Regions from separate parts of the Roseovarius sp. PS-C2 genome, predicted to be linked through region 1. Evidence: riboswitches for the same ligand, from Rfam matches in the RefSeq annotation. Region 1 holds a riboswitch; the other holds the start of a gene.

Evidence for each region. Region 1 has a riboswitch for thiamine pyrophosphate ahead of KPG71_RS02220 (ABC transporter substrate-binding protein). Riboswitches for the same ligand answer to the same signal wherever they lie in the genome.
Region 2: linked by a shared signal. The riboswitch ahead of thiD (bifunctional hydroxymethylpyrimidine kinase/phosphomethylpyrimidine kinase) and the one ahead of KPG71_RS02220 (ABC transporter substrate-binding protein) in region 1 are both predicted to bind thiamine pyrophosphate.

Annotation. Positions count from the first base shown of each region.
Region 1 is NZ_JAHKSQ010000001.1:454,865-460,684, forward strand. Features, by position in the region: gene KPG71_RS02205 (exonuclease domain-containing protein) at 1-1,010, shown strand, start outside; gene KPG71_RS02210 (diguanylate cyclase) at 1,044-2,072, opposite strand; gene KPG71_RS02215 (heme NO-binding domain-containing protein) at 2,069-2,665, opposite strand; TPP riboswitch at 2,796-2,895, shown strand; gene KPG71_RS02220 (ABC transporter substrate-binding protein) at 2,960-3,895, shown strand; gene tenA (thiaminase II) at 3,892-4,566, shown strand; gene KPG71_RS02230 (ABC transporter ATP-binding protein) at 4,563-5,288, shown strand; gene KPG71_RS02235 (TenA family protein) at 5,306-5,820, shown strand, end outside.
Region 2 is NZ_JAHKSQ010000006.1:201,479-207,298, reverse strand. Features, by position in the region: gene thiO (glycine oxidase ThiO) at 1-340, opposite strand, end outside; gene thiD (bifunctional hydroxymethylpyrimidine kinase/phosphomethylpyrimidine kinase) at 337-1,140, opposite strand; TPP riboswitch at 1,201-1,301, opposite strand; gene KPG71_RS13115 (YdeI family protein) at 1,507-2,130, opposite strand; gene KPG71_RS13110 (GntR family transcriptional regulator) at 2,256-2,912, opposite strand; gene dctP (TRAP transporter substrate-binding protein DctP) at 3,051-4,037, shown strand; gene KPG71_RS13100 (TRAP transporter small permease) at 4,104-4,652, shown strand; gene KPG71_RS13095 (TRAP transporter large permease) at 4,652-5,820, shown strand, end outside.

The DNA.
Region 1 (5,820 bases):
CCGATTTCCTGTTGTGCGACGGGTTCGCCATCGCCGGCCTTCTGGCCCGCGTGATCGAGGGGCTGAGCGATGACGGCACCCGCAGCCACATCACCCTCAGCGCCGAGCCGCATGGTGCAGAGGTGTGGCTGACCCTTGGCTGGCAAGGGCCTGATATAACCGACGGCAGGCTGGACAGCTGGCTGCGTCGTCCACTGTCGGAAGGCTATGGCGATTATTCCGGGCGAGACGTTCTGGAAAGCCACCGCACCGAAATCTGGAGCGATCCAAGCCGCGTCGAAAACCGCATTGTCCTGCCCCTGCCCAAAGCCGGACCGCCAATCCTGACACCCGATCAGCCGCGCCCCGAATTCTATGATTTCAATCTGCCCGCTCAGGACACGGGCAGCGATCTGGCGACGACCCCGCTCAGCGAGCTGCAGTTCGTCGTGTTCGACACCGAGACAACCGGCCTCGCCCCGCGCGAGGGTGACGAGATCGTGCAAATCGCTGGCGTGCGGGTGGTGAATGGCCGGATTCTGAGTGGCGAAGCCTTCGATACATTCGTCGATCCCGGTCGCCCCATCCCCCCCGCCTCAACCAGGATTCATGGTATCAGCGACGAAATGGTGCAGGGCGCGCCGGACATTGCCGAAGCCGGTCGCCGCTTTCACGCCTATTGCGAGGGGGCGGTTCTGGTCGCTCACAATGCGCCTTTCGACATGGCATTTCTGCGCCTCAAGGAAGACCGTATCGGCCTGACCTTCGATCAGCCCGCGCTGTGCACCGTTCTTTTGTCCGCCGCCCTGTTCGATCACACCGGGCAGCACACGCTGGATGCGCTGGCAGAACGCTTTGGCGTCACGATCCCGCCCGAACACCGTCATACCGCGCTTGGCGATTCCTTCGCGACGGCCGAGGTTTTCGTGCATATGCTGGATGTCATGAAATCTGCCGGCATCGTAACCTTGGGCGACGCCTTGGCCGAGGCCGAGCGGATGGTCAAAATCCGCCGCGCCCAGGCCTATTAGCAACTGAATCTTGCGACCTCACTTGCGGCCTCCTTACCTGTCTGGGCCGGATATGCTTGTTTCCTGCATATGAACGACATGGCAACCGCGCCCGCGCTCCTTGGCGGCATACAACGCCCGGTCGGCGTCTTCCATCATGCGCTGCCCGGACGGAACACGATAATCGCGGGACAGCGCGGCACCGATACTGGCCGAAACGCGGCAAGTCCCGTTCGGCAACGCGATCGGATGCTCAAGCCGTTTGACTAGACGCGCCGCGATCTCGCCAACGCGGTAATGGTCGGCCACATCAGGCAGAATCACCACGAATTCGTCGCCACCAATTCGCGCAACAATATCGGCGCTGCGCGTTTCCGCGACCATTGCCTGCGCAACGGCCTGCAGCACATGATCGCCCGCTGCGTGGCCCAACCGATCGTTAACCGCCTTAAAGTAATCCAGATCCACATTCATCAGCGCGAAGTCCCGTTCGCCCTCCGTCAGGCGGGTCAGAACCGCGTCCAGGGCGCGGCGGTTCCTCAATCCCGTCAAAGTGTCGGTAAAGGCCTGCTCTTCTGCCGCGATCTTGGCGCCTTGCAACCGACTGTTCAGTTTGCGCGAGGCCTCCATCGCAACTGACTTGGCCTCGATCAGGTACAGCAGTTCGATGGCCAGATCCGTTGCGGCAAAATCCCTGCTGGTCAGGGCAAAATCACGCACCGCCTCCTGTAATCCAATGCCGAAGGACAGGTTCAGCACCACACCACCGCTCAACGGCCCGTCACCGTCGTCGGGCAAGGGAACCAGCATACCCTTCACCTCGGTCTGGCGTGGGCTGCACAGACGCAAATGCAACTTTGCTCCCGCCAGCCCACGCAATGCCGCCATCGAGCCATCGGTGTGCGGGCGGCGCAATTCGAACGCGTCCTGAAACGTCCGGTCGATCAGATCGCCGTTCTCATACAGCTTGGCCAATGTCGGCCCGGCATGCAAAACACGACCGGACGCGCCCAGAACCGCATGCATCGGGCAAAACATGTCCAGCAGCGATATCAGGGTATTTCCGGTCAGGCCCAACGTCACGGCGCCGCCTTTCCAAGGGTAAAGACCCGTCCTTGGCCATGCGCAGCCGACAGAAGATGGATACGCAGCGTTTCCTGATGCCCCGCCGCCCCCATGTGTTCCAGCATGACCAGTGCCCCATAGTCATCGGCCAAAGCCCGCAACAACCCAAGCACCACATAGCCAAACGGCACATCCACCGCCTGCGGATTATGTACCTTGAGACAAAACCGACCCGGCCCGAGATCAACGAGCGTCAATTCCGGCAAGGCCAAATCCGGTAGGGCGAGCCGCGTTCTCTCGGGCAGATCGTCAAGCGAATGCAGAAATTCCTGAAATGTCGGACCTCCGAACCGCAACAAACGCCGGACCGCAGCCATGTTGGGATGAGACACCAGGTAGGTGCCGATATCCTCCAGCACCTCGTCACGGGATTTGTTCAACCTGTCGGCAACCGCTCCCAACAAACGGGGCGTGACGTGCGCATCATAGCTCAACATCGCCTCGAACTCGCTAAATCCAAGATCGAGGCACCTCATGATGTCCAGCCAGACATCACGTCCGTATGTATCGCGCACGAACCGTTCCACCGCGCGATTGATCACCCCGTGCATGACACACCCCTTACAATCGACAGTAGCGTCGCTCACAAAGATTAACGCTCTGCCAACAGATACAATTGCCGGGATTTTTATCGCCCGGCAACGGACCGCTTGCCGTCGGACAGCACCGTTGTTACAGTCCGGCCATCCGTTGGGGTGCCGCATGCGGCTGAGAGACCTCTGGTCAACCCATCGAACCTGATCCGGTCAGCACCGGCGGAGGGAACGGAGATTCGACAGGGCGCTCGCACCTGTCCCGCTCTTCCTTAGGCTGGCCGCAACGCGCACGAAAGGAGAGCCCCTTTGATACGCCTTCTCGCACTCGCGGCCAGTCTTCTGACGGCTGCACCAGCCATGGCTCAGGACAAGCTGACGCTGGTTCTGGACTGGTTCGTCAACCCCAATCACGGCCCGATCATCGTTGCACAGGAACAGGGCTATTTCGAGGATGAGAACCTCGAGGTCGAGGTGATCGCCCCCGCCGATCCGTCCGCGCCCCCCAAGATGGCCGCCGCGGGCAAGGCCGATCTGGCGATTTCCTATCAGCCGCAATTACACCTCCAGGTCGCCGAGGGCCTGCCTCTCAAACGTGTGGGCACGCTCGTGGCCAGCCCTCTGAACTGCTTGCTGGTGCTTGAGGACGGCCCCATAAAGTCGGTCGCCGATCTTGAGGGTGGCAAGGTGGGTTATTCCGTCGCCGGCGTGGAAGAGGCCCTTCTGGGCGCCCTTCTGGCCAACGCGGGCCTGACCATGGACGATATCGACCTGATCAACGTCAATTGGTCGCTATCGCCCTCGCTGATGTCGGGACAGGTCGATGCCGTTCTGGGGGCCTACCGCAATTTCGAACTGAACCAGATGGAACTGGAAGGTATCGAAGGCCGTTGCATGTATCTGGAAGAAATGGGCGTGCCCGCCTATGACGAGTTGATTTATGTCGCCAATCCCGACCTGGCCGACATGGACGCCATCGCACGTTTCCAGCGCGCAACCGGACGGGCCACGCAGTATATCGTAAACCACCCCGAGGACAGCTGGGAGGTTTTCTCGGGCACTTCGGCCGACCTTCAGGACGATCTGAACGCCATGGCATGGGCCGATACGCTGACCCGCTTCGCCCTGCGCCCTGCGGCTCTGGATCACGGGCGGTACCGCGATTTCGGCGCCTTCCTGCAAAAGGCCGGCTTGATCGACACCGCCCCGCCGGTGAGCGCCCTCGCCCTGGACCCGAACGAACAATGACGGGCTATGGCGATACGTTCACGGCTTGGCGCACGGCGGCGGGCGATCAGTGGTCCGCCTATACGCGTCATGCCTTTGTCGAGGGGCTGCGCGACGGCACTCTGCCGCCCACGGCTTTTCTGGATTACCTGGTGCAGGATTACCTGTTCCTCATCCACTTCTCGCGCGCTTGGGCCCTGGCGGTGACCAAGGCCGATACCGTGGATGAAATGCGCCTTGCCGCCACCACGGTGAACGCGTTGATCAATGACGAACTCGCCTTGCATATCCGGACCTGCGCCAAAGCCGGGCTTTCGGAATCCGATCTGTTCACGGCGCAGGAAAAACCGCAGAACATCGCCTATACGCGCTATGTTCTGGATGCCGGGCACTCGGGCGATTTTCTGGATTTGCTGGCCGCCCTTGCACCCTGCGTCATGGGGTATGGAGAAATCGGCACGCGGCTGGCCACTGAAAAGACCTCGACCACCTATGCCGAGTGGATCGGCACCTATGCCGGCGAGGAGTACCAACAGGTCTGCCGCGACGTGGGCGGCCTGATCGACACCGCCATCACCCGCCGCCTGGGCGATAGGCCACAAAACAGCCCCCGCTGGCCCCACCTGTGCCAGAGGTTCACAACGGCCACTCGGCTTGAGGTCGGGTTCTGGGACATGGGGCTTGAGACATGACATCTCCGGGCCTGCATATCCGTGGCACCGCCCGGATCGGCGACACCCATGTGTTCGGCCCGCTGGACCTGACCGTCGCGGGCGGGGAATGGACCTGCCTCCTGGGCCCCTCCGGTGTGGGCAAGACGACCCTCTTGCGCCTTGTCGCGGGGCTGGATCGGGTGACCACGCTTGACGGGCAGATCGCCGCCTCGGACGGCAAACCCCTACAGGGCCGGCTGGCGCTGATGGCGCAAAGCGATCTGCTGATGCCGTGGCTCGACGTGATGGGAAATACCCTGCTGGGCGCGCGCCTGCGCGGGGAGCGCCCCGACCGGCATCGCGCGACCGATGTATTGGCGCGCGTGGGGCTGAGCGATCACGTACATAAAACGCCTGGCCAGTTGTCTGGCGGGCAACGACAGCGCGTGGCGCTCGCCCGAACCCTGATGGAGGATAGGGCCATCGTGCTGCTCGACGAACCCTTTTCCGCCCTCGATGCGCGCACCCGCTCGCAAATGCAGGATCTCGCCTGTGATCTGCTGGCGGGCCGCACCGTTCTCATGGTCACACATGACCCGGCCGAGGCCGCCCGGCTGGGCGACACGATCCTGATCATGGAACCCGGTGGTCTTTCGCCCTTCGCCCCGCCCCCCGGCGCAGCACCGCGCCCGATAGACGACCCCGCGACTCTCACCGCACAGGCCGATTTGCTGACCCGCCTGCGCAACAGCGCCGCCTGATCAAAGGACACCCGCCCATGCGCCCCACCGATCACCTGCGTGCCCTCGCCATCGACGACTGGCAGGCCGCCACCCGGCACCCGTTCACCGACGCTCTGGCCGATGGGACATTGCCCGCCGACAGGATGCTGGCCTATCTGCAACAGGATCACCTGTTCATCGACGGTTTCGTGCGCCTCCTGGCCTCGGCCATCGCCCACGCCCCCAGCCTGCCCGATGCGATCCCGGCGGCGCAGTTTCTCGGCCTGATTTCAGGACCGGAGAACACTTATTTCCTGCGCGCGATCGACGCGCTTGGCGGCACCTGCGAGCCTCTCGCACCCGCAGCCCCCATCACCGCCGAGTTTCAGGCACTGATGGCACAGGCGGCCCGTTCGGGCCGCTATGAGCAAATGCTCGCGGTGCTGGTGGTGGCGGAGTGGAGTTATCTCGACTGGGCCACACCCCATGCCGACAAGGCCGCCGATCTGCCCTTCTGGTTCGGGGAATGGATCACCCTGCATTCCGGCGAGGGGTTCGAAGGCGTCGTCGC
Region 2 (5,820 bases), on a different contig from region 1:
CGCGGTCCAGCAGGCTGTGCCGTTCCGTCCTTCGCGCGAAACGATCCAGCTCGGCCCGGTCCCGCCCAAGCGTGACCACGAGCGATCCCTTGCGATGCACCTCGACCCCGGCGCGCGCCCACCAATCGGCAGCCTCCTGCCCCAGCCTCACGACAGGCTCTTCGGCGGTTTCGCCTTCGCAGAACGGGGTCAACATGCCACCGGCCCACCATGAGCACGCATGCGGACCCGGCTGCGCCTGATGATCCACCAGCCGCACCTCTACGCCCCGCGCCGTCAGTTCCGTTGCCACGCACAGCCCGACAACCCCGGCCCCGATGATCGTGATCTCCTGCGTCATGACCACACCTCGTGAAAATGGTGAACCGGGCCGTGCCCCTGTCCGACATGCAGGCCATCGGCCGCCCGGATCGCCCCCTGCAGCCAGCCATGCGCGCGCGCCGTCGCCGCCCGCAGATCCAGCCCCGAGGCCAGCCCGGCCGCAATGGCCGAAGACATGCTGCATCCGGTCCCGTGGGTATTGCCGGTGTGGATACGCGGCGCCTCGATCCGTTCGACCCCATCGGCGGCGATCAGCAGATCGACACAGATATCGCCCGAGCCATGACCGCCCTTCATCAACACCGTCGTTGCACCCATCGCCCGCAGGGCCTGCCCTTGCGTCTCGGCATCCTGTGCCGTTTCTGCCACGCCGGTTTGCAACAGGCGCGCGGCCTCGGGCAGGTTCGGGGTCAGCACATCGGCACGCGGCAGCAGGTATTCGATCAGGGCCGCCACGGCCTCGTCCGCCAGAAGCGGATCGCCCGATTTCGCCACCATCACCGGATCGAGAACGACAGGACCGCCATAATCGCCAAGCGCCTCGGCGACGGCCCGGACAATCCCAGGCGTGCCCAGCATCCCGATCTTGACCGCACCGATCTCGATATCGTCCAGAACCGAGGCAATCTGCGCGCGCACCATCTTTTCGCTCACCGCCTCGACCGCCTGCACGCCTGTCGTGTTCTGCGCGGTGATACCGGTGATCGCGCTTGCGCCATAAACGCCAAGGGCGGAAAAACTTTTCAGGTCGGCCTGAATGCCCGCGCCGCCGCCACTGTCGGAACCGGCGATTGTCAGGGCCTTTGGGGGTGTCTGCATTGTCTCACTCCTGCGGCATCGGGGGCAGGAGACACAGGACGTCAAACTGATATGTCGGACCTTCGGTCATGCTCCGTTCCCTCCGCCGGCATTGTCCGGATCAGGTTCGATGGGTTGGCTGCGCCTCTCAGCCCCCTCACGGGGCACCCCAACGGATTGTGAATCAGAACGTAGTCCTTTGCCCGAGGGCGTTCAACCCGGCAAACGCATGTGCCGAAAGTCAACTCACCTGTTCCTTTCCCCCCTGCCGGGCCGTTGACCCTGCAGGGGCTGATATGGGAGAGCACCGACTACACCTTTTCGCCACGATTCCGCCCTGCAACGGCAGCCATACGGCCCGAACCGGGCGTTGGCGCACTATCGCCTTCAGCGCTCCATCGCGCCCTTCCCGTCAAGGATCTTTGCACGGAACTTCCTGATCCGGTTCAGTCTGGTCTCTGTTTTCCTGGCCGAATTAAGGTTGATAACATAGCTTTTTTGGCGCCCGCGCGTCAGCGCCTCGAAAGCCTCGGCAAGCTCCGTGTCCGCATCGAGCGCATCCACGAGTTCATCGGGTAACACCAGCTCCCTATCGTCCTTTGGAGGCTTCTTTCCCGTTTCCGCATAGTCCTTGGCCTCCTCCAGATAAGCGCCTATCACACCTTCCATCCTTTCCGGCCCATCACTGGCCGTAAACCTTATCATGTCGGGGTGTTGCGTGTTCGGACCCTGCTTTTCCAATACACCTTCGGGGTCTTTCATGAGCGCAGCATTGAAAAAGCTAAGGCGAAAGTCCTTTCTATGTGCGCCGATAATCACGATATTTCGCCCGGCATGCATATAGCAGGGATGGCCCCACTTGACCGTCTCACTCAGTTCAGCGGACAGGCAAATATCCCGCAACCTGGCAAGACCCTGCCCCCAGATCCTTGTCGAACAGCTCCCTGTTCCGAAGCGCTCGCAACGCCCGCAGCCCTTGGTAAAATAGTCGTCGATATCGGTGATCATCATGCGGCCCACAATAGCACTTTCTGGTAGATCACTTGAAGATACAGGCCCGGACCCTGAACGGACCTGCGGATTTTCGCTAAACCGCATGGCAGGCATAGATGCGGCCCTTGCCCTTTGGCGGCGTCCTACTCCGCCGCGCTTTGCAGGCTGGCCATCAGGTTGTGGAATTTCTCGCCCTGCACGGCGACATGGGCGCGCAACGCCTCGCCCGCCCCGGCGGCATCGCCCTGCACAAGCGCATCGACGATCCCCTCATGCTCGGCCATGGATTGCGCCATACGCCCGCGAAACCGCAATTGCTGCCGCCGGAACGGCTTGAGCCGTTTGTGCAGTTTGGCAGTTTCCTGTTCGAGGAATCTGTTACCCGATTGCTGATAGATGATTCGATGGAATCGCTCGTTTTCGGCGTAATATCCATCTGAGTCATGCGCCTCGACGGCAGCCTTGCAATTGGCGTTCGCACTGCGCAGTTCGTCCAGGGCCGCATCCGAAATCCGCATGGCGGCCAACCGCCCGCAAATGGCTTCGAGCTCGGCCATGACCTCGAACATCTCCATCAGTTCGACCGGGCCGGGCTGGCGCACGAATGCCCCGCGACGGGGGATCAACTCGACCAGCCCGGACAGGGCAAGGCGTTGAAAAGCCTCGCGAAGCGGCGTGCGGGACACGCCAAACTGCTCGGCCAGGCGCATCTCGTCCAGCCGGTCGCCATCCCGATACATGCCGGCGAAAATCAGTTCTTCCAGCTCTTCGGCAATGCTATCGGCGCGACGTGGTTCCATGAGGTTTTTGTACTAACAAGCCCGTCGGGATGCAAGATTTGTTATCTTGTATACAAAAATATTGACTTGCAAAACAATCCCCTCTTACTCTCTCCGGGACACCCGGTTCTGCCGGGGTCCATCTTTGGGAGGAGAAAAATGAAAACTTTCATGAAAACCGCCGTGGCTGCGGCGGCTCTGGCTGCAACCGGCACCCTGGCCAGCGCCACCGAACTGCGCCTGTCGCACCAGTGGTCCAATCAGGACGTCCGCCACAAGGTCGCACAGATCGTGGCCGACGAGGTCGCCGCCGCAGACGTGGATCTGGACATCAAGATTTTCGGATCGAAATCCCTGTTCAAGCCGCGCGAACAATACAAACCGCTCAGCCGTGGCCAGTTGGACATGACGGTTCTGCCGCTCAGCTATGCAGGTGGCCAGCAACCCGCCTACAACCTGACCCTGATGCCGGGCCTTGTGAAAAACCACGATCATGCCGCGCGCCTGTCCGAAAGCCCCTTCATGGAGGCGCTCGAGGCCAAGATGGCCGATGACGATGTGATGGTGCTGGTGCATGGGTATCTGGCCGGTGGCTTTGCCGGCAAGGACAAGTGCATCAAAAACCCCGAAGACGTGAACGGGCTGCAGATGCGCGCCGCAGGCAAGGCGTTCGAACAGATGCTGGCCGGTGCGGGCGCCTCGATTGCGTCGATGGCCTCGTCGGAAATCTACAACGCCATGCAAACCGGCGTTCTGGACGCGGCCAACACCTCGTCCTCGTCTTTCGTCAGCTATCGCATCTATGAACAGGTGGCATGCTATACGCCTGCCGGCGATATCGCGCTGTGGTTCATGTATCAGCCCCTGCTGATGAACAAGACCACCTTCGAGGGCCTGACCGAAGCACAGCAGAACGCCCTGCTGGAAGCCTCGAAAAAGGCCGAAGCCTTCTATCTCGAAGAAGCCAAGAAACAAGACGCCGCCTCGGTCGAGGTGTTCAGCGACGCAGGCGTGGAAATCGCCAAGATGTCGCCCGAGGATTTCGAAGCCTGGCGCACCCTGGCCAAGGAAACCTCCTACAAGGCCTTCGTCGAAGAAGTGCCTGACGGGCAGGCGCTTCTGGATATGGCGCTGGCCGTGGAATGACCGATCCGGGGCAGCGTTTTGCGCGCTGCCCCACACCCGATTTCACACAAATCAACGGAGGCAGCCATGGCCGGTCACAGCTCGGCAGTTACATCGCATACAGGCAACAACCCGTTCCTGCGTTTCGTCGCCGCCATATCGACCCTTGCAGGATGGTGTTCGGCGGCCATGATCGTGGCCGCGGTGGCGATCACCTGCCAGATGATCTTTATTCGCTTCGTCCTGAACGGATCGACCATCTGGCAAACCGAAGCCGTCATCTACCTGATGATCGCGGCCACCCTGATCGGGCTGCCCTATGTGCAGCGGTTGCGCGGCCATGTGAATGTCGACCTGTTTCCACTGACCCTGTCGCGACGCCCGCGTTTCGTGCTGGCGATCCTGACGCTGTCGCTGTCGATCCTGATTGTCGGGGTGATGCTGTTTTACGGCTACGAATACTGGCATTTCGCGTGGGATCGCGGCTGGCGCTCGGACACTGTCTGGGGTGTGCGCCTGTGGATTCCCTACCTGTCGCTGCCAATCGGATTCGCCCTGCTCTTGCTGCAACTGATCGCTGATTTCGTCGCCCTGATCACCGGCGTCGACAAACCCTTTGGACTGGAGAACGCCTGATGGACCCTCTGCTGCTTGGGGCACTGGTTGCCGTTGCAACGATCCTCGTTCTTTTCTCCGGCATTTCGGTCGCGATGGGCTTGCTGATCGTCTCGGCCGGGTTCCTGATCGTCTTCGACGGGCTGCGCTCGCTGGAACTGATGCCCGAAATCCTGTTCGGCAAGCTGGACAATTTCGCCCTGCTGTCGATCCCGATGTTCATCATCATGGGGGCGTCCATCGCCTCGACCCGCGCGGGCGCAGACCTGTACGAGGCGCTTGAACGCTGGCTGACACGCATTCCCGGCGGGCTGGTTATTTCTAACCTCGGTGCCTGTGCCCTGTTTGCCGCCATGTCGGGATCAAGCCCTGCAACCTGCGCGGCCATCGGCAAGATGGGTATCCCGGAAATGCGTAAACGCGGCTATCCCGATGGGGTCGCGGCTGGTTCGATCGCTGCCGGTGGAACATTGGGTATCCTCATCCCGCCGTCTGTCACGATGATCGTCTACGGCATCGCCACCGAAACCTCGATTGGCCGCCTGTTCCTGGCCGGTGTCATTCCCGGCCTGATGCTGGTCGGCCTGTTCATGGCCTGGTCGCTCTATTCGACATGGCGGTCGGGGTCGGCCTCTGTCCTCAGCGCGGGTGATTACACCTGGCGCCAGAAGTTCGAAATCCTGCCGCGCGTCCTTCCGTTCCTGCTGATCATCATCGGCGTGCTTTACGCCATGTATGGCGGGATCGCCACGCCGTCTGAAACCGCAGCCGTCGGCGCATTGCTGTGTCTCGTGATCGCGATGGTCATCTACAAGCTGTGGGATCCCCGCCAGTTGTGGGTCGTGCTGCGCGACAGCACCAAGGAATCGGTGATGATCCTGTTCATCATCGCTGCGGCGGGTGTGTTCAGCTACATGCTGTCCTCGCTGTTCATCACCCAGTCGATTGCCGAATGGATCGGCACGCTCGAGGTCAACCGCTGGATTCTGATGGGCGCGATCAACGTCTTCCTGCTGATCGCAGGGTTCTTCCTGCCGCCGGTCGCCGTCATCCTGATGGCCGCCCCGATCCTGCTGCCGATCATCACCACCGCCGGGTTCGATCCGATCTGGTTCGCCGTGGTGCTGACGATCAACATGGAAATCGGCCTGATCTCGCCGCCGGTCGGCCTGAACCTCTACGTGATCAA